One region of the Rhodoferax sp. WC2427 genome, then DNA from elsewhere that is predicted to be linked to it. Evidence: predicted binding sites of a transcription regulator. Region 1 holds the regulator's gene; each other region holds the start of a gene.

Region 1 (5,255 bases):
GTCGGCGCTATCTCTGTTCTTGTTCACCGCCGTGGCCGGACGGCTGTGGTGCGGCTTTACCTGCCCGCAGACGGTGTACAGCGAAATCTTCATGTGGATCGAGCGCCACATCGAGGGCGACCGCGGCGCACGCATGCGCCTGGACGGCGCGCCCCTGTCGGCCCAGAAGCTGGGAAAAAAGTGGGCCAAACACGCGGTGTGGATTCTGCTGTCGCTGTGGACCGGCTTCACCTTTGTGTCGTACTTCACCCCCACGCAAGAGCTGCTGCAAGAGTCGCTGCACCTGAACTTTGGCTCCTGGGAGGTCTTCTGGGGCCTGTTCTACAGCGCGGCCACCTATGGCAACGCAGGCTTCATGCGCGAGCAGGTGTGCAAATACATGTGCCCCTACGCCCGCTTCCAGAGCGCCATGTTCGACAAGGACACGCTCATCGTCAGCTACGACACCCGCCGCGGCGAGCCGCGTGGTGCCCGCTCCCGCAAGGCCGATCCGGCGGTGCTGGGCCTGGGCTCGTGCGTGGACTGCACTCTGTGCGTGCAGGTCTGTCCCACCGGCATCGATATCCGCCAGGGTTTGCAATACGAGTGCATCAACTGCGCCGCCTGCGTGGACGTGTGCGATGGCGTGATGGACAAAATGGGCTACGCCCGGGGCCTGATCCGCTTTGCCACCCAGAACGGCATTGCCGGGGGCTGGAATGCGCGCCAGATTCTGCGCCGGGTGCTGCGACCCCGGGTGCTGATCTACACCGCACTGCTGTGGACCATCGCTGCCGTGCTGCTGGCCACGCTGCTGCTGCGCACCCCGCTGAAGGTCGACGTGGTGCGCGACCGCGCCGCCCTGTCGCGCATTGTGGGCGGTGGCCAACTGGAGAACGTCTACCGCCTGCAGGTGATGAACGCCACCGAGGCACCGCAGCGCTACACCCTGTCGGCCCACGGGCTGGACGGGCTGGTGGTGGCATCGGAGACGGAAGTGGAAGTGGGTGCCATACAGTCGCGCTGGGTCGCGGTACGCCTGCACATCCCCTACGGTTCGGCCACGCCCGGTTCGCACCCGGTGGTGTTTGACATCCAGAGTGCCGACGGCAAAGACCGCGTATCCGAAAAATCCACGTTCATCGTGCCCCGATAAGGAGAAGACCCATGTCTGAAAAAATCCCACAACCTTGGTGGAAATATGGCCACGTGTGGCTGGTCATCTCCGGCCCGCTGTTGGTGGTGGTGGCGGCACTGGTCACCGCCTGGCTGGCCTTCACCCGGCAAGACCCGGTACTGGCGCAAGACTATTACCGCCAGGGCCAGGAAATCAACAAAACCCTGGCCCTGCAGGGCACACTGGCCCCGGCCGAGCTGGGGCGCAACCATGCGGCCACGCCCCCCGGCGCGGTGCGGCAGAAGTAGGAGCGCGGCATGGCAGTGCAACGCATCACCAGCGTGCTGTGGTCGGGGTTTTTGGGGGCGTGTCTGCTAGAAGGCCTGGTATTTGCGGTAGTCGATCCGACGAGCCTGCACTGGCTGGGCCAGCCTCTGGACCTGTCACGCCAGGGGGTCTACAGCCTAGCCTTCTTTGCCTTCTGGACCGTGGCGGCGATGATCAGCAGCCTGACCCTGCTGGTGGGCCAGCCGGTGGGCGAAGCGACTATAAACAGGGTTGAAGATTGACGATGCGCTTGAGCGCTTCGGTGTCCAGGATGCGGATGTGGCGCTGCTTGACTTCGACCACGCCGTCCTCGGCAAACTTGGAGAAAGTGCGGCTCACCGTCTCCAGCTTCAGGCCCAGGTAGCTGCCAATTTCTTCGCGCGTCATGCGCAGCACCAGTTCCAGCGGCGAGAAGCCGCGCGCGTGCAGGCGCTGCACCAGGTTCAGCAAAAAGGCCGCCAGCCGCTCCTCGGCCCGCATGCTGCCCAGCAGCAGCATGACGCCGTGTTCACGCACGATCTCGCGGCTCATGATCTTGTGCACATGGCGCTGCAGGGCGTTGACTTCGCGCGACAGCTCTTCGATGCGGTCAAACGGCATTTCGCAGACCTCTGCATCCTCCAGCGCCACCGCGTCGCAGGTGTGCTGGTCGTTGACGATACCGTCCAGCCCGATGATCTCGCCCGCCATCTGGAAGCCCGTGACCTGGTCGCGCCCGTCTTCGGTGGTGATGGAGGTTTTGAAAAACCCGGTGCGGATGGCGTACAGCGCGGTGAATGCCTCGCCATTGCGGAACAGCGTGGTGCCGCGTTTGACCTTGCGGCGCAAGGCCACCAGGCCATCAATTCGCTCCAATTCCTCCTGGTTTAGACCGAGCGGCATGCACAATTCGCGCAGATTGCAGTTCGAACAGGCGGCTTTGATGGCGATTGGGGTCATGGGCGTAGTATGAACTTTTTTTAAGTCACTATTTTCTGGCACCCACATCTGCATGCCGTTTGATCCACATCAATGGAGGCCAGGACCGTTCACGGCACATTGCAGGCATGCAACAAAAGCGCTCGCCATGACCCGTGTTTTACCCCGTGTTGCCACCGAACTTCTGCAGCGTTACGACGTGCCGGGGCCCCGCTACACCTCTTACCCCACCGCCGACCGCTTCGTCGAAGCCTTCACCGGCGAAGACTACGCCCGCGCCCTGCGCCTGCGCCGGGCCACCGCCACCGCCCTGCCGCTGTCGGTGTACGTGCACATCCCGTTTTGCGAGTCGCTGTGCTACTACTGCGCCTGCAACAAGATCATCACCAAGCGCCATGAGCGCGGTGCCGCCTACCTGCAGTACCTGGAGCGCGAAATGGCCCTGCACTCCGCCCAACTGGGCGTGGGCCGGGCGGTCAGCCAGCTGCATCTGGGCGGCGGCAGCCCCACTTTTTTGAGCGACGGCGAGCTGGCCCAGCTGATGGTGCTGCTGCGCCGCCATTTCAACCTGGCGCCCGGCGGCGAATACGCCATCGAGGTCGATCCCCGCACCGTGGATGCCGAACGGCTGGCGGCCCTGGCCGCGCTGGGCTTCAACCGCCTGAGCTTTGGCGTGCAGGACTTCGATGCCGACGTGCAAAAAGCCGTGCACCGCGTACAGCCCGCACAGCAGGTGTTCGACCTGGTGGCCGAGGCACGCCGCCTGGGCTTCGACTCCATCAACACCGACCTGATCTACGGCCTGCCGCGCCAGACGCCCACCTCGTTTGCCCGCACCCTCGAGCAGGTGGTGGAGCTGCGCCCCGACCGCATTGCCCTGTACGCCTACGCCCATTTGCCCGAACGCTTCAAGCCACAGCGCCGCATTTTGAATGCCGACCTGCCCAGTGGCGCCGCCAAGCTGGCCATGCTGTCGCAGGCGCTGGAGGCCCTCATGGGGGCCGGCTACGTCTACGTGGGCATGGACCATTTCGCCCTACCCAATGACGCACTGGCGGTGGCCAAGCGCCAGGGGCGGCTGCACCGCAACTTCCAGGGCTACAGCACCCAGCCCGACTGCGACCTGATCGGCCTGGGCGTGTCGGCCATTGGCCGCATCGGCCCCACCTACAGCCAGAACGCCAAAACGCTGGAGGCCTACTGCGACATGATCGACCAGGGCCAGCTGCCCGTGGTGCGCGGCCTGGCCCTGGGCCGCGACGACCTGGTGCGCCGCGCCGTCATCATGGCCATCATGTGCCAGGGTGCGGTGCAGTTCGAATCCATCGAGCTGGCCTACCTGGTAGACTTCCGGGCCACGTTTGCCACCGAGTTGCTGGCCTTGCAGCCCCTGGTGGAGGCCGGCATGGTCACGGTGGATGCCACCAGCATCCAGGTCACCGCCACCGGCTGGTTCTTCGTGCGCGCCGTGGCCATGGTGTTCGACCGCTACCTGCAGGCTGACCAAAACCGCGCCCGCTTTTCACGGATCATTTGATGGTCTCCACCCTGGCCTGGACCGCTCTGCTCATGGGCCTGGCCGGTGGCCCGCATTGCGCGGGCATGTGCGGCGCAGCCTGTGCGGGCGTGGTGCGGGTAGCGGGTGCCCGCCAGGGCATGCTGCAACTGCAGGCCGGACGCTTGCTGGGCTACACGCTGGCGGGTGCCTTGGCCGCCGCCACCGTCAACACGCTCGCCTGGCTCACCGCCCCCGCCGCCGCGCTGCGCCCGGTGTGGACGCTGTTCCACGTGGCCGTGCTGGTCTGGGGCGGCACGCTGCTGGTGCTGGCGCGGCAACCCATGTGGGTGGATGGCCTGGGCCGCAACCTGTGGGCCAGCCTGCGCCCCCGCGTAGCGGGCCGGTCGTGGATCCTGGTGGCCGGGGCCGCCTGGGCGCTGATGCCGTGCGGCCTGCTGTACTCGGCGCTGCTGGTCGCCTCGCTCAGCGGCGGGCCGCTGGATGGCGCACTGTGCATGGCCTTGTTTGCCCTGGGCAGCAGCATCACCCTGGTGGCCGGGCCCTGGCTGTGGGTGCGCCTGCAGGCCTGGCGCAGCCCCCAGCGCAAAGAATGGGGCATGCGGGCGGCAGGTGCATCGCTGGCAGGCGTGGCCGTATGGGCTTTGGTGCACGACATGGACCCGCGGGTTTTGGAGTTCTGCCGAAGCCTGTGGTGAAATTCGCCCCATGCACACTCCACCTCGCTTCTGGGCCGACCTCACCACCCGCGACTTCGCGCTGCTCGACCCGGCCCGCACCGTGGCCGTGCTGCCCGTGGCCGCCACCGAGCAACACGGCCCGCACCTGCCGCTGAGCGTGGACACCACCCTGGTCGATGGCGTGATTGCCGCCGCGCTGCCGCTGCTGCCCACCGATGCCTCGGTGCTGGTGCTGCCGACCCAGCAGGTGGGCTTCAGCCCCGAGCATGTGCGCTTTCCGGGCACGCTCACGCTGTCCAGCGAAACCCTCATCCGCGTCTGGACCGAGCTAGGCGCCTGCGTGGCCCGCAGCGGGGTCAAAAAGCTGTTGATCTTCAATGCCCACGGCGGCCAAGTCAGCCTGATGGACATCGTGGCCCGCACCCTGCGCACCGAGCACGGCTTGCTGGTCTACAGCGCCAGCTGGTTCAACCTGCCGCTGATTGATGCGAACGCATTGTTCAGCCCCGAAGAACACCGCTTCGGCATCCACGCGGGCGACACAGAAACGTCGATGATGCGGGCCCTGCGCCCCCACACCGTGCGCATGGAGTTGGCCCTCAACTTCCCATCCACCTCGCAAGACCGCGCCGCCCAGTACCCCATCCTAGGCAATGGCAAAAGCGCCAAGCTGGGCTGGCAAATGCAAGACTACAACCCTACCGGCGCGGCAGGCAAC
Region 2 (5,255 bases), 2.0 Mb from region 1:
TTGCACTTTGCGAATCACGGTATCGGTGTTCATGGGGGTTCCTCCGGGTAGTGGACGTTGCGGTGGGTGGTGAGCGGGTGGCCGCACTGGGAAATTTAGCCCCGATGGCGGTTTTCGGCATCCCTCATTCGGGGGATGCCGGGGCTGGCACCGACGGCGGCGCGCAGGGTGGAGCCGCGTTGCGGCGCTGGCGAGGCCGCGCATTTAAAGGTAACAACTTCATACAATTTCATGTGGAAGGCGATAAAGTGAGGGCTGTCGCACCCCTGTTGCACCCTAGTTCCTTCACTGGACGAAGTTCTAAGCCCATGACCTCTTTTTTCCAACGTGTGCTGGCCAAGTTGTTTGGTGGTGCGCCTTCTCCTGCCGCTCTGCCCGCCGCTCTTCCCTCGGGTGCGCCTATTGCGCGCGCTGGCCGTACCCCGCCGGTTGCCAGCCCGCCGTCGGCCGCTGCGGCACCGGCGCCCGCTCCTGTCCACCCCAAGCTGGTCGCCCTGGCGGCGCGGCGGCCCTTGATGGGCGCCAACGGGCAGGTGGCGGGTTTTGAGTTCCGTATCGACGACCGGGCCCTGCGTAGATTGGCGATGGGCGCTGACCCGGTGGCCCAGGCGGCGCACGTGGCCGCGGTGCTGGTAGCGGCGCGGCTGGTGGCCATGGACGGGCGCATTGGTTTTGCGCGCCTGCCTGCGGCCTTGCTGGCCTTGGCGGTGGTGCCTAAAAATGACACGGGCACGGTAATTGGCGTGGAGTTCAATGCGGCGGCGACATCTTTGTCCCCCGAGGTGATGCAGGGCGTAGCCGCCAAAGTGGCCGAGTTCCGCGCGGTGGGGGCCAAGCTGGCTTGGGGGGCCGAGCAGTCCATGGGCTCCAAACCCGACTTCCTGCTGGTCCGGGCCACCTCGCCCGAGGCGGTTGCCGGGCTGGTCGCTGCGGTCAAGGCACCCCCGGCGGGCCTGGAAAACATTCCGTTTATCGCCACCGACATGGCCAGTGTGGACGACCTGGAGCGCACCCTGCAGGCGGGCGTGCGCCTGGCCAGCGGCCGCCTGGCCGCCTCCGACATGGCTAAAACGGTGGCCGAAGCCAGTCCGCTGGCGCCCGAAGTGGGCCGCGTGGCGCTGCTGATCAGCAAGCTGGCGGCGGGGGCCGACACGGCGGTGATCGTGGGCGACATCAAGGGCGACATTGGCGTGTCGGTGCGCCTGTTGCAGCGCATGAACAGCGCCAGTTACGCCCACCTGGGCGGCGTGGGCAGTATCGACCAGGCGGTCATGCTGCTGGGCCGCAACGACCTGCACCGCTGGCTGTCGTTGATGCTGATGCAGTACGCGGGCAGCCGCCAGCTGTCGTCGGCCCTGCAAGAGGTGGCACTGTGGCGCGCGCGGCTGGTCGAGCTGCTGGCCATGGAGCGCGGCGAGTCCGAGCCGGGCCGATTCTTCACCTTGGGCCTGGCCTCGATGCTGGGCCTGATCCTGAAAATGGCCCCGGCCGAAGTGGTGGCCACCCTGAGCCTGCCACCCGAGGGTGCGCAAGCCCTGTTGTCGCAGTCCGGCCCCTGGTTTGTCTACCTGCGCACCGCGCTGGAGGTGGAAAACCAGACTTCCAGCGAAGCCAGCGTGGTCGCCGATGGCTTTGCCAGCGCCGCCCGTGTGCTGGAACTGTCGGGCGAAGCCTGGGCCTGGGCGGCCGAAAACACGGTGCGCGGAGCGACCCCGGCAGCCTGATTCGACTTACTATGGTTTTAATAGCTGCTCATGCTGATGGAATAAGCGCAGGGGCCTGTTTTTACCCATAGATTCGCAGCGACCCAGGTCGTGGCAGGCAAGCAAGGTGTTTGACACCCGTGCGCAGCCTGCGCGCGGATCTTTGCGGTGAAGTGCAAACGCCTTTGATCTGGCGCAAAATTACCGCGGCGGCTTGTGGAAACATCTGCGCATGGCGGTTTTTGCCATGCACTTTGGAATGCCATGCAGACCTTTGAAAACCACCCCGAAAGGCATGGTCCGGCGCCACTGGACCTGCCGCTGAAACTTTTTCTGGCCCGCTTGTCGCAGGGCCTGTCGCCAGCGGCGCTGGCCCTGGCCTATGCCGACTGGTTGGTGCACCTGGCGGTGTCGCCGACCAAGCACGCCGAGCTGGCCGAAAGCGCGTTGCGCAAGTCGGTGCAGTGGTGGCAGTACCTGCCGCAGTCGTGGGCCGGGGGCTGCCCGCCCTGCGTGGAGCCGACGCAGCGGGACCGGCGCTTTGCGCCGCCGGAGTGGCATACCCCACCGTTTTCCACCCTGGCCCAGGCTTTTTTGCTGCGAGAGCAGTGGTGGCACGAGGCGATGACCGGCGTGCGCGGCGTGTCGCGGCACCACACCGAGATGGTGAACTTCACCACGCGGCAGTTGCTCGACATGGGCTCGCCCTCCAACCTCATCGCCACCAACCCGCAGGTCTTGCGGGACATATGGAGCAGCGCCGGTAGCCATCTGCTCAACGGCATGGGCAATTGGTGGCGGGACGCGCTGGCGGTGCTGGGCGATGACAAGCCGCGCGGGGTGGATGCGTTCAAGCCGGGCAGCACGGTGGCCGTGACGCCCGGCACTGTGGTGTTTCGCAACCACCTGATGGAGCTGATCCAGTATGCGCCCAGCACGGCGGAAGTGGATGCCGAGCCGGTGCTGATGGTGCCGTCCTGGATCATGAAGTACTACATCCTGGACCTGACGCCGGACGACTCGCTGGTCAGGCACCTGGTGGGGCAGGGCAAGACCGTTTTCATGGTGTCCTGGAAGAACCCCGATACCCACGACCGCGACCTGGGCCTGAACGACTATCTGGAGCAGGGTGTCCTGACCGCGCTCAAGACGGTGCGCAAACTGCGGCCCCGGGCGGGTATCCAGGGGGTGGGCTATTGCCTGGGGGGCACCTTGCTGGCGATCGCGGCGGCCAGCCTGGGGCGGGCGGAATCCAATCCGCTGAAAACCCTGACCCTGCTGGCCGCCCAGACCGACTTTCGCGAGCCGGGCGAGCTGGGGCTGTTCATCGACGAGAGCCAGATCGCCTTCCTGGAGGACCTGATGGCCGCACCCGGCTTCCTGGATGGGCGCCAGATGGCCGGGGCTTTTGCGCTGATGAATTCACGGGACCTGGTGTGGTCCAAGCTGGTCCATGAGTACCTGATGGGGGCCCAGACACCGATGACCGCCTTGCGCGCCTGGAACGCGGACGCCACCCGCCTGCCTGCCCGCATGCACAGCGAATACCTGCGCCGCCTGTACCTGCGGAACGATCTGGCCGAGGAGCGTTACCGGGTGGCGGGGGTGCCAATACGGCTGTCGGACATCCAGATTCCGATGTTCGTGGTGGCCACAGAAACCGACCACGTGTCGCCCTGGAGGTCGGTCTACAAAATCCAGGGGCTGGCGCACAGCCCGGTCAGCTTTGTGCTGACTTCGGGTGGGCACAACGTGGGCATCGTCAACCCACCTGGCGGGCCGTTGGCGCATGCCAAGGCCAGCTACCGGTTTGCCACCCATGCAGTGGGCCAGGCACCGGCAGACCCCCTGGATTGGCTCAACACCGCCGAACAGTTCCCGGGCTCGTGGTGGACCTGCTGGAGCGACTGGCTGGGCCAGCACGCGGGCCACAAGATTGCCGCGCAACCGGTGGCCCAGCCCCTGCTGGACGGTGCCCCCCTGGCCGCACCGGGCCGCTATGTGCACCAGGGGTAAGCGGGGGCCCTTCAGTGCGCGTTGGGGCGGTACCCTGCGCTGTTGAACGGGCTGGCGATGGCGTGCTGCCAAGCCTGTAGCACGGGCTTGAGCGGGTCGTCTACCGGCATTTTCAGGAGCTGTTTGCTGCCGTCCATCTGGTCGACCTGGGCCTTGATGGCCGAGGCCCCCAATTGCTGCCAATACGCCAGCGCGTTTTGCATATTGGATTGCAGCAGCGCCGACTGCACGGACAGCAAGTCGTTGGGGTCGCAGGGTTTGAGCAGCTTTTCTGCCGCGGCCTCATGCTGCGCCAATGCCTGGTGGGCCACCTGTTGCTGCAGGGTGCGCAAGGCCTCTACGTTTCGGAGCATGGCGCAGGTGCCTTCTGCGGCCATCGCCATCTGGCGGCGGCCCCAATCGGCAAAAATGTTCCAGGGCGCCAACCCTGCGGACGGTGCCACTGGGCTCGTGGCGGGGGAGCGGGTTTTGTCAGTCATGGCATTCCTTTGCGGGTTTGGAGGAAGATGTAAATGCGGCGGCTGTGCCGTGGCATCGGCGTCAGCTTGATGTCAGGGTATTCAGGCTGATAACTTATTCTGGTCACCGCACGCCACAATGTCTTTGATCTGGCGCAATTTTCAGCCTGCAGCTTGTCACTAAGCTTGGCGCTATCGGGAGTAGAACTTCAATGGGAAATTTATGAGCGTACGCCACCTGGAAGCCTTGTTCCATCCCCGTTCGGTCGCCTTGATCGGCGCTTCGGACCGGCCCGGCAGCCTGGGGTCTTTGGTGCTGCGCAACCTGAAGCAGGGCGGTTTTCAGGGGCCGCTGTGGCTGGTCAACCGGCGCCACGCCCAGGTGGACGGCGAGCCCGCCTGGCCCGACGTGGCCGCGCTGCCGCAGGTGCCCGACCTGGCCGTGGTGTGCACCCCCGCGCACACCGTGCCCGGGCTGATCGCCGAGCTGGGGCGCAAGGGCACCCGGGCGGTCATCGTCATCAGCGCGGGCCTGAAGCAGCCCAGCCCCGACGGTACCGGCACCCTGGAGCAGGCGATGCTGGAGGCCGCCCGGCCCAGCCTGCTGCGCATTCTGGGGCCCAACTGCATCGGCGCGCTGGTGCCCGATGTGGGCCTGAATGCCAGCTTTGCACCCGGCAACGCGTCACCCGGGCGGCTGGCGTTTGTCACCCAGTCGGGCGCGCTGGCCACTGGCATGCTGGACTGGGCCCAGGCCCGGGGCATCGGTTTTTCCCACTTCATTTCCCTGGGCGACAGTGCCGACGTGGACTTTGGCGACGTGCTCGACTACCTGGCCAGCGACAGCGCCACCCGGGCCATTCTGGTGTACATGGAGTCGGTCAAGGCGGCGCGCAAATTCATGTCGGCGGCACGGGCGGCGTCGCGCAACAAGCCGGTGATTGTGGTGAAGGCCGGGCGCGGTGCCGATGGCGCGCGCGCGGCCGCCTCGCACACCGGGGCGCTGGCGGGGGCCGATGTGGTGTTTGACGCGGCTTTTCGCCGGGCGGGCATGCTGCGCGTGGACACGCTGGAGGCC
Region 3 (5,255 bases), 880 kb from region 1:
CGTGCTGGCCACCGGGCTGTTGCACCTGGCGGGCATCGCGGTGGGACTGCTGGTCCGCTGGCGCTGGGGCCGGATGGTGGTGCGGGCCACGGGTGGGGTGATTGCGGCCACCGGCTTCGCGTTTTTATTCGGCATCTTGTGAGGCGGCCCCAAGCCTGGACGCTGCTGGGGCTGGCGCTGCCCGGCCTGGCGCACGCCCACAGCGCGGTAGCGGGCATGAACAGCTTTTACGCCGGGCTGCTGCATCCGCTGCTGACTTTGCCACACATGCTGGTGCTGCTGGGTCTAGGGATCTGGCTGGGCCAGCACCCGCCCCTGCGGCTGAAAGCCCCCATGCTGGCATTTGCCACCGGCTGCGCCGCCGCCCTGCTGCTGACCACGCGCATCGCGATGCCCCCGTCCAGCCAGACCGTGGTGGTGGCCGTGGCGCTGGGCTGCGGCATGCTGGTGGCGGCATCGGCCCGGCTGCCGACGGGGCTGCGCGCTGCCGTGGCGGCGGTGGCGGCCATCGCCGTGGCGCTGGATTCCGGTGTGGACGCAGGCCCCAGCGCCCTCGCCGCCCCACTCACCTTGCTCGGCACCTGGATCAGCACCACCGCGCTGGTGGCCAACATCGCCTACTACACCGCGCTGTGCCCAAAGCGCCAGTGGCTGCAGATCGCCCTGCGCATCGCCGGGTCGTGGATGGCGGCGGCCAGCCTACTGGTGCTGGCGTTTGCGTTGAAAGGCATGCCACTGGCCTGAATGGCTGCCAGGCTGGCACACTGCGGGCAGTGACACTTTGAAAGTACCACGCATGCCGCCTGTTTCCTTCACCGAAGCCCTGAAGTTCTGGTTCAAGCTGGGCTGCATCAGCTTTGGCGGCCCGGCCGGGCAGATTGCCATCATGCACCGCGAGCTGGTGGAGCAAAAGCATTGGATCAGCGAGCAGCGCTTTTTGCACGCCCTGAACTACTGCATGCTACTGCCCGGCCCCGAGGCACAGCAACTCGCCACCTACATCGGCTGGCTGCTGCACCGCACCTGGGGTGGGGTGGCGGCGGGCGCGCTGTTTGTGCTGCCGTCGTTGTTCATCCTGATCGGCCTGAGCTGGGTGTACGTGGCCTTTGGCGCCGTGCCCTGGGTGGCCGGGTTGTTGTACGGCATCAAGCCTGCGGTGGCGGCGCTGGTAGTGCAGGCGGTCCACCGCATCGGCAGTAAAACATTAAAGAAACCGGCCACAGCGCCCGTTCTATGGGCGATAGCAGCTACTAGTTTTATAGCATTGTACTTTTTTGCCGTGCCCTTTCCGGCCATCGTGCTGGGCGCCGCACTGGTCGGCTGGTGGGGGTCCAAAGTCGCACCGGCCCAGTTCAGCGGCAGCGGCGGCCACGGCGCAGCCAAAGCAGGCTTTGGTCCCGCGCTGATCGACGACGACACCCCCACCCCGCCCCACGCGCGCTTTCGCAAAATGCGCCTGCTCCAGGTGCTGGCCGTGGGCGCGGCGCTGTGGCTGCTGCCGATGGCCGCACTGGTCGCCAGTACCGGCTGGCACGGCACACTGGCCGCCATGGGCTGGTTTTTCACCAAGGCCGCCCTGCTGACCTTTGGCGGCGCCTACGCCGTGCTGCCCTATGTGTACCAGGGCGCGGTGGCGCAGTTTGGCTGGCTTACCGGCACCCAGATGATCGACGGCTTGGCCCTGGGCGAAACCACGCCCGGCCCGCTGATCATGGTGGTGGCCTTTGTGGGCTTTGTGGGCGGCTGGAGCAAGGCGGTGCTGGGGCCGGACGCGCTGTTTCTGGGCGCGGCGCTGGCCGCCACGGTGGTCACCTGGTTTACCTTTTTGCCGTCGTTCATCTTCATCCTGGCCGGGGGCCCGCTGGTGGAGAGCACGCACGGCAAGCTGCACTTCACCGCCCCGCTCACCGCCATCACCGCCGCCGTGGTGGGCGTGATTGCCAGTCTTGCTCTGTTTTTTATAGCTCATATCGCCTATCCGACAAGCGCTGGCGGCACTTTTCCTTCAAACCCGGACTGGGCAGCCTTGCTGCTGGCACTGGCCGCGGGCGTGGCCTTGATCCGCTATAAGGTGGGGGTGGTCCCGGTGATCGTGGTGTGCGCACTGGCGGGGTGGGCGCTCAAGTCTTTGGGGTAGTACCGCGTCCGTCACCCACACGCCATGGCCGCTGCGAATCCCCTGCTTGACATGTATCAACGCTACCCGGCGCAGATGCGCCACACTGTCGGGTCCGCATCATTTCCACAGGAGCCTTTGATGAAAATCCTTGTTGCCGTAGACGGTTCGAAGTTTGCCCTGCATGCCGTCAAGTACGCGGCCAAGCTGGTGGCGCAGTTGCAGCCGGGCAAGCACAGCATCACCCTGCTCAGCGTGCACGACGACACCGGACTCGGCCATGCCAAGGCCTTTGTGGGCAACGAAGTCGTGGCCGACTACCTGCGCGAAATCAGCGAAAAAGAGCTCAAACCCGCCCGCAAACTGCTCGACGCCGCAGGCATCCAGCACGACATGGTGGAACGCACTGGCCACGTGGCCAAAGAAATTCTGGAGTGCGCCAAGAAGGGCAAGTACGACCTGGTCGCGCTGGGCTCCAAAGGCCGCGGCGCCATTGCCGACCTGCTGATCGGCTCGGTGGCGCAGCGCGTGCTGGCGGCGGCAGAGCAGCCGGTGGTGCTGGTGAAATAAGCCGACCCCGGCATGGATGCCCCTGGTGGCCTGAGCCCCGCCGAAGCGCAGCAGCGCCTGGCGCACGACGGCCCCAACGCCCTGCCCGTATCCCAGCCGCGCAGCGTGCTGCGGCTGGTGGGCGACGTGGTGGCCGAGCCCATGTTTTTGCTGCTGGTGGCCTGCGGCGCGCTCTACCTGGTGCTGGGCGACCGGCAAGAGGCGCTGATGTTGCTGGGCTTTGTGTTGGTGGTGATGGGCATCACCTTCGTGCAGCAGCGCCGCACCGAGCGTTCGCTGGAAGCCCTGCGCGATCTGTCCAGCCCACTGGCGCAGGTGCTGCGCGGCGGCCAGACCCTGAAGATTTCCGCCCGTGATCTGGTGTGTGGCGACACCGTGCTGCTGGCCGAGGGCGACCGCGTGCCCGCCGACCTGGAGCTCACCCACACCGCCAACCTGGCGCTGGACGAATCGCTGCTCACCGGCGAATCGGTCCCGGTACAAAAGCAGGCGGGTGGTGCAGCGGCAGTGCAGGCCTTCTCCGGCACCCTCGTCACCCAAGGCACTGGGCAGGGCCGCGTGGTGGCCACCGGCGAGCGCAGCGCGCTGGGCCGCATTGGCCAATCGCTGCAAGGCATTGCCGCGGAAGTCACCCCCATCCAGGGCGAAACCAAGCGCGTCGTGAAAGCCGTGGCCCTGGTAGGGCTGGCCCTGGCCACCGCGCTGGCCCTGGCCTATGGGCTGCTGCGCGGCGACTGGCTGGGCGGGCTGCTGGCCGGGTTGACCCTGGCCATGGCCATCCTGCCCGAAGAGCTGCCGGTCATCCTGACCCTGTTTCTGGGCCTGGGCGCCTGGCGCCTGTCGCGCCAAAAGGTGCTGGCCCGCAGCATCCCCGCGGTAGAGTTGCTGGGTGCCACCACCGTGTTGTGCGTCGACAAAACCGGCACCCTCACCGCCAACCGCATGGCAGTACGGCGGCTATGGTCGGGCGACGCGTTGTATGACAGCGTGCAAGACGGTGCCACGCCTTTGGCCGAGGCGCTCCACGGCGTACTCGAATACGCCGTGCTGGCCAGCCACCGCCGCACCTTCGACCCGATGGAGGCCGCCATCGTCGGCGCGGGCGCCCAGCTGCTGGCCCGCACCGAGCACCTGCACGCCGACTGGACCCTAGTGGAAGACTACCCCCTGTCGCCCGCCATGTTGGCCATGTCGCGCGTCTGGCAGTCGCCCGACCAGCAGGCCTACATGATCGCCGCCAAGGGTGCGCCCGAGGCCATCGTCGACCTGTGCCACCTGCCCGCCGACCAGCACGCCCCCATCGCCCAGCAGGTAGCCGCCATGGCCGCCGACGGCCTGCGCGTGCTGGGCGTGGCCAGTGCCCGGTTTGCCGCCCCGCCGCTGCCGGGCAACCAGCACGACTTCGACTTCGTCTTTCTTGGCCTGGTGGGGCTGCAAGATCCGGTGCGCCCCGACGTGCCCCAGGCCATCGCCGCCTGCCAGGCCGCCGGTATCCGCGTGGTGATGATGACCGGCGACCACCCCGCCACCGCCCTGGCCATCGCCCGCCAGGCCGGGCTGGCCACCGACGCCCCGCCCCTGACCGGGCAGGAGCTGGCCGCGTTGGGCGACGCCGCCCTGCAAGAGCGCCTGGCCACCACCCAGGTGTTTTGCCGCGTGCAGCCCGAACACAAGCTGCGCCTGGTGCAGGCCTTCCGCGCCCGCGGCGACGTGGTGGCCATGACCGGCGACGGCGTGAACGACGCGCCCGCCCTCAAGGCCGCCCACATCGGCGTGGCCATGGGCGCGCGCGGCACCGAAGTGGCCCGCCAGGCCGCCGACCTGGTGCTGATGAACGACGACTTTGCCTCCATCGTCACGGCAGTGCGCTATGGCCGCCGCGTGTTTGCCAACCTGCGCAAGGCCATCGTGTTTGTGGTGGGCGTGCACGTGCCCATCGTTGGCCTGTCGCTGGTGCCGGTGCTGCTGGGTTGGCCCATGCTGCTGATGCCGGTGCACATCCTGTTTCTGCAGCTCATCATCGACCCGGCCTGCTCGGTGGTGTTCGAAGCCGAGCCCCTGGAAGCCGACGCCATGGCCGTGCCACCCCGCCCTGCCGATGCCCACCTGTTCGACCGCAGCGTGCTGGCCCGTGGCCTGTGGCAAGGCTGCGGCCTCCTGGCGCTGCTGCTGGGCGTGTACGCCGGGGCACGGGCGCTCAACCACTCCCACGATATGGCCCGCGCCCTGGTGTTCACCGTGCTGGTGCTGGCCAACCTGGGTCTGATCTACGCCAACCGCAGCTGGACCCGCCCGTCCTGGCGCAAAGGCACCGCCCGCAACCGCTACTTCGGCTGGATCACCGCTGCCACCGTGCTACTGCTGGGGTGCGTGCTGGGCGTCCCAGTCGTCAGCCGACTGTTTGCGTTCGAGCAGCCCACGCCGGGGATGCTGCTGGCCTGCGTGGGGCTGGCCGTGGTGGGGTTGTTGTGGTTTGAGGGGGTGAAGTGGGCGCTGGGGCGCAGGGGGGATGAGCCCCGGGTGGGGTCTACTCAAATTTGATAGCTACTTGCGCTTTATTGGCGGTCGT
Region 4 (5,255 bases), 280 kb from region 1:
CAGGCTTTGCCCGAAGTGGTAGACCGCCTGCAGGCCATGGTGGACGGGCTGGAACGCCGCAGCGCGCAACTCAACACCCAGCTGCAAGAGCAGCAAGAACGCTTAAGCACGCAGTTGCTGAGCCAACAGGACCAGTTCCACCGCGATGTCAGCGGGGTCTACACCCAACTGGCCCAGTCCGTGGGCACCTCGCTGCAAGACAGCCTGGTGGCCGGGGCCAAAGCGGCGGGCGAGAGCCTGCGGCCGGTGGTGCAGGCCGCCATGGCAGAGATCGCGCAGGAATCCAACCGTGTGCACCAGCGCGTGCTGGACGCCACCCAGGCGCAAATCAGCGGCCTGACCTTTGAGCTCGGCACCACCGCGCGCAGCGTGGGCGATGGCTGGGCCACGGCGCTGCAGCAGCATGCGCGCGGCAGCGAAGCCCAGGTCGCCCAGTTGGGCCAGGCGTTGGAGAGCTTTAGCACCACGTTTGAACAGCGCTCCGCAACGCTGCTGGCCACCGTGCACGAGGCCGCCGCCGCATCGCAAAGCCAGCAGGTGGCAGCCGACCAGCAACGGCTGCAGGGCTGGACGCAGGCATTGGAAGCCATGGCCACCCAACTGCAGGGCGAATGGCAGCGCGTGGGTGCCCAAACCCTGGCCGACCAGCGCTCCGCCAGCCTGTCGCTGGCACAGACCGCCAGCGACATCACCGACCGTGCCAGCCAGCAGGTCGGCCAGACGCTGATGGGGGTGGCCGGGGTGCTGGCCCGCTCCGAAGTCCTAGTGCAGTCGCGCACCGAGACGGAAGCCCGCTGGGCCGCGCAGCAAGGCGAGCGCATGGACCAACTGGCGGCCTTGTGGCGCAGCGAACTCGGTGCGCTGCGGGCCGAAGAAGCCAGCCGTGGCGTGGCCGCCGTAGAGCGCCTGGACGCACTGCAGACCGCACTGGCCAGCCATCTCGCCACGCTGGGCACGGCGTTGGAAGCCCCCATGACCCGGCTGATGCAAACCGCCGCCGAAGTGCCGCAAGCGGCCGCGGGCGTGATCACCCAGCTGCGCCAGGAAATGACCCGCCTCAGCGAGCGCGACAACCTGGCTTTTGAAGAACGCTCCAGCCTGCTGGAAAAAATCAGCACGCTGCTGCTGCACCTGAACCAGGCCTCGGGGGCGCAGCAGACGGCGATCGAGTCGCTGGTGGCCTCGGCCGCCACGGTGCTGGACCAGGCCGCCCAGCAGTTTGCCAACACCCTGGGCACCCACGCGGGCCAGGCGGCGGACGTGGCCGCCCATGTGGCAGGCAGCGCGGTAGAGCTGGCCAGCCTGGGCGAAGCCTTCAGCCACGGGGTCCAGCTGTTCAGCGCCAGCAACGAGAAGCTGATGGACAGCCTGCACCGCATGGAGGGCAGCATCGGCCAGTCGGTGGCGCGCAGCGACGAGCAACTCGCCTACTACGTGGCGCAGGCCCGCGAGGTGATCGACCTGAGCATCAGCTCACAGCAGGGGCTGGTGGAAGACCTGCGTAGTCGTGGCAGCAGTCGCGGCAGCAAGCCCGCCGCAATGGCCAAAGAGAGCATGGCATGACCGGCGCCGATGGCCTGGACGACCTCAATGGCATGGGCGACGACGGCATTGCGCAGGCCGCGCCGGTATGGGCAGTTTTTGGCGACCTGATGGCGGGCCTGCTGGGCGCGTTTGTGCTCATCCTGGTGGGCGTGCTGGTGGTGCAGATGGACCTGGTGGCCAACCTGCAGGCCGAAGTAGGCAAGCGCCAGGCGGAAGAGCAGCGCCGCATGGCACTGGAAAAAGCCCTGGCCATTCCGCTGGCGGCGGGCCGGGTCACGCTGAACAATGGCCGCATCGGCATCAGCGGCAATGTGCTGTTCCCGGTCAATTCCGACCAGTTGCGCCCTGAAGGGCAGCAACTGCTGAAAAGCCTGGTACCGGCCTTGCAGCTGGTCCTGGGTGAGCGCGACGACATGCTGATGGTCAGCGGCTTTACCGACGACAAACCCATCGTTGGTGGCAACCAGCAATTTGCCGACAACCTGGAGCTATCGGCCCAGCGCGCCCTCAAGGTGACCCGTGCGCTGATCGACGTGGGCATGCCGTCGTCCAAGGTGTTTTCTGCGGCCTTCGGTGCCGAGCAGCCGGTGGCCTCCAACACCAGCGAAGAGGGCCGCGCACTGAACCGGCGCGTGGAAATGGCCCCGGTGCCCCGCTCTGCCAAGCCATGAGCGAGGCGGGTCGGATGGACGGTATGGACACCGCGCCGCCGTCGCTGGTAGCGCTACGAAGTGCCGACGCCCAGCACTTCGACCCCGCCCGCTTCCATTACCTGGAAGTGCTGTCGCGCCGCGCGTGCGCAGCCACGGGTGCGCTGCAGCCCATTTTGCAGACCAAGCTGGCCACGGCACTGGCCGACTACAGCCAGCGCATGGGGCAAGCGCGGGGCCCGCGCCCACCCGGTGCGCAAGCCGTGCCGAACAACGGCCTTGGAGCCCTGGCGGAACTGAACCACTACATCCGCCACACCACACAGCAAGGCCACCACCACGGGCCCCGGCCAGAGCTGAAAAGCGTGCGCGGTTTCCGCGAAGTGTGGTCCAAAATCGCCGCCATCGACCACATGGACCAGGCGATGGTGCGCGGCCCCGAAAACGCCGGTCCGCTCAATCCCCACATGCTGGTGCTGCGCTCCCTGGCGCTGATGCGCCAGCTATCGCCCGACTACCTGCAGCGTTTTCTGTCGCATGTGGATTCGCTGCTGTGGCTGGACCAGGAAAACCAGAAACACACACCGGCAGAGGCCAAGCCAGCACGTCGGAGCCGGGCCAAGAAATAAGCCGGCGGTGGAGCGCGCAAGTTGCGCGGTACCAGGCACGTTTGGGCTAGCAGGCTCCGCACCTCGATTGCTATCAAATAAGGAGCTTTCCATGCTTATGGAATAAGCACAGACGGCTCTTTTTTTTCAAATCCAAGAAACCACACCGACCCTTGAGGCACATCAAGGGCCGCCTTGCGGTACCGGTCGCACAATGGGGTTTCCTCAACCCACTTTGCGCAAAGGCTCCCCATGCTGAAACACATCTTGTTAGCCACCGACGGGTCGGCAGCGTCTGACCATGCAGCCGCCATGGCGGTGGATTTGGCCCGCAGCCTGGGGGCCAGACTGACCGCGCTGTACGCGGTCGACCCCTACCCTTACCTGGGCATGGGCATGGGCGAAGTCAGCAGCCTGGGGCTCAGCTACTACAAGCAGGCCGCGCAGGAAGAGGCCGAATCGGCGCATGCCAAGGTCGCCGCGCTGTGCCAGCAAGGCACGCCGGTCGTCTTCAACCCCGTGGTGCTGGAAGAGCGCGATGTGGTGTCGGGCATCGTGGGCTACGGCCAGGCTGAAAAGGCCGACCTGATCGTCGTCGGCTCCCACGGCCGCACTGGCGTGGCCCGCATGGTGCTGGGCAGCATCGCCACCAAGATCCTGGCCGAATCCACGCTGCCGGTGCTGGTTGCCCGGTAATTAAGCTTCGCCTAAGCCCCGCATGGGCATACTCCCCCCATGCGCTTGTTACTGGTAGAAGACGACCCCATGATCGGTGAAACCGTGCTCGACGTACTGCGCGCCGAGCACTTTGCCGTGGACTGGGTGAAAGACGGCGAGATGGCCGACACCGCCTTGCGCAGCGCCCCCTACGACCTGGTGCTGCTCGACCTGGGCCTGCCCCGGCGCGACGGGCTGGAGGTGCTCAAGGCCCTGCGCCAGCGCAAAGACAGCACCCCTGTGCTGGTGGTCACCGCCCGCGACGCGGTGGCCGAGCGCATTGCCGGGCTGGATGCCGGGGCCGACGACTACGTGCTCAAACCCTACGACATCGACGAGCTGCTGGCCCGCATCCGCGCCCTGACCCGGCGCAGCGCAGGCCGCGCCGACCCCGTGCTGGAAGCGCACGGCCTGCGCCTGAACCCCGCCACCCACGAAGCCACCCGCGACGGCCAGCCCGTCACCCTGTCCGGCCGCGAATGGGCCGTGCTGGAGGCGCTGATGGCCCGCCCCGGCGTGGTGTTCTCGCGGGCCCAGCTGGAAGAAAAACTCTACAGTTGGAAAGACGACGTGAGCAGCAACGCCGTCGAGGTCTACATCCACGGCCTGCGCAAAAAGCTGGGTGCCGAGCTGATCCAGAACGTGCGCGGCCTGGGCTATGTGATGCCCCGCCCATGAACTCGATACGCCGCCGCCTGCTGGGCTCGGTGATGACCGCCATCGTGGTGGCTGCACTGTTCCAGGCGGCGTCCGCCTACCGCGGCGCGCTGCAGCAGGCCGACGAAATGTTCGACTACCACCTGCAGCAAATGGCCTTTGCGCTGCGCAATGGGGCCCTGAGCCAAAGCGCGCCCCAGGCCCCCGATGAAGCCGACTACGAGGTGCAGATCTGGAGCGCCAACGGCGTGCAGCTGTTCCAGTCGCACCGCAACCGCCTGCCACCCCAGGCCGTGCTGGGCTTTTCGGATGTGGAACAAAACGGCACGCGCTACCGCGTCTACTCCATCCAGACCCCGGCGCAGACTATCCAGATTGCGCAGGACCTGAGTGCCCGCCAGGCCCGCGCCCGCGCCCTGGCAGTGCGCGCCATGCTGCCCATGGCCACCATGGTCCCGCTGCTGATGGTCGCGCTGTGGTGGGCCATCAGCAGCGCCCTGAAGCCGCTGGAGCGCACCCGCCAGCAGGTGGCCGCCCGTGCGGTCGATGACCTGTCGCCCCTGCCCGAAGCCGACCTGCCCGACGAAGTGCTGCCCCTGGTGCGCGAGTTGAACCTGCTGTTTGGCCGCGTGCACACCGCCTTCGCCGCCCAAAAATCTTTTGTCGCCAACGCCGCGCACGAGCTGCGCTCACCGCTCACGGCCCTGAAACTGCAGGCCCAGGCACTGGACCGCGCGCCCGATGCGACCAGCCGCAGTGTCGCCATTGCCCGCCTGCACCAGGGCATCGACCGCGCGGTGCGGCTGATGCACCAGCTGCTGGTGCTGGCCCGCCAGGAGTCCGCCGCGGGCACCCCGCCCGAGCCCGTGCCCCTGCACGACCTGGTGCGCCTGGCGGTGGAAGAAGCGCTGCCGCAGGCGCAAGAGCGCCACATCGACCTGGGTGTTGCCCCCAGCGGCCCGGTGGTGGTGCAGGGCCACCCCGACGCGCTGCGCATCCTGCTGCGCAACCTGCTGGACAACGCGCTGAAATACACGCCCGCGCACGGCCGGGTGGATGTGGCCATCGCCTCGGACCA

What was found. The regulator FNR, encoded in region 1, switches genes on or off when oxygen is low (the NO sensors DNR and NnrR bind a similar motif). The targets are predictions, from matches to a motif close to TTGATNNNNATCAA.
Region 2: a site for FNR is predicted at 1,889-1,902, ahead of AB3G31_RS15190 (PHA/PHB synthase family protein). Genes of this name have one in related genera too.
Region 3: a site for FNR is predicted at 2,184-2,197, ahead of AB3G31_RS06460 (universal stress protein). Genes of this name have one in related genera too.
Region 4: a site for FNR is predicted at 2,977-2,990, ahead of AB3G31_RS03535 (universal stress protein). Genes of this name have one in related genera too.

Annotation. Positions count from the first base shown of each region.
Region 1 covers NZ_CP162006.1:461,096-466,350, reverse strand. Annotated here, with positions in the region: gene ccoG (cytochrome c oxidase accessory protein CcoG) at 1-1,135, shown strand, start outside; gene AB3G31_RS02200 (FixH family protein) at 1,147-1,404, shown strand; gene AB3G31_RS02195 (hypothetical protein) at 1,414-1,665, shown strand; gene fnr (fumarate/nitrate reduction transcriptional regulator Fnr) at 1,643-2,362, opposite strand; gene hemN (oxygen-independent coproporphyrinogen III oxidase) at 2,490-3,878, shown strand; gene AB3G31_RS02180 (sulfite exporter TauE/SafE family protein) at 3,878-4,555, shown strand; gene AB3G31_RS02175 (creatininase family protein) at 4,566-5,255, shown strand, end outside.
Region 2 covers NZ_CP162006.1:3,214,843-3,220,097, reverse strand. Annotated here, with positions in the region: gene AB3G31_RS15200 (M15 family metallopeptidase) at 1-33, opposite strand, end outside; gene AB3G31_RS15195 (HDOD domain-containing protein) at 309-1,724, shown strand; gene AB3G31_RS15190 (PHA/PHB synthase family protein) at 1,968-3,719, shown strand; gene AB3G31_RS15185 (phasin family protein) at 3,731-4,198, opposite strand; gene AB3G31_RS15180 (GNAT family N-acetyltransferase) at 4,401-5,255, shown strand, end outside.
Region 3 covers NZ_CP162006.1:1,346,016-1,351,270, reverse strand. Annotated here, with positions in the region: gene AB3G31_RS06475 (HupE/UreJ family protein) at 1-142, shown strand, start outside; gene AB3G31_RS06470 (HupE/UreJ family protein) at 139-744, shown strand; gene chrA (chromate efflux transporter) at 797-2,137, shown strand; gene AB3G31_RS06460 (universal stress protein) at 2,258-2,686, shown strand; gene AB3G31_RS06455 (cation-translocating P-type ATPase) at 2,699-5,227, shown strand.
Region 4 covers NZ_CP162006.1:740,637-745,891, reverse strand. Annotated here, with positions in the region: gene AB3G31_RS03550 (DUF802 domain-containing protein) at 1-1,563, shown strand, start outside; gene AB3G31_RS03545 (OmpA family protein) at 1,560-2,216, shown strand; gene AB3G31_RS03540 (DUF2894 domain-containing protein) at 2,213-2,824, shown strand; gene AB3G31_RS03535 (universal stress protein) at 3,056-3,499, shown strand; gene AB3G31_RS03530 (response regulator) at 3,539-4,198, shown strand; gene AB3G31_RS03525 (ATP-binding protein) at 4,195-5,255, shown strand, end outside.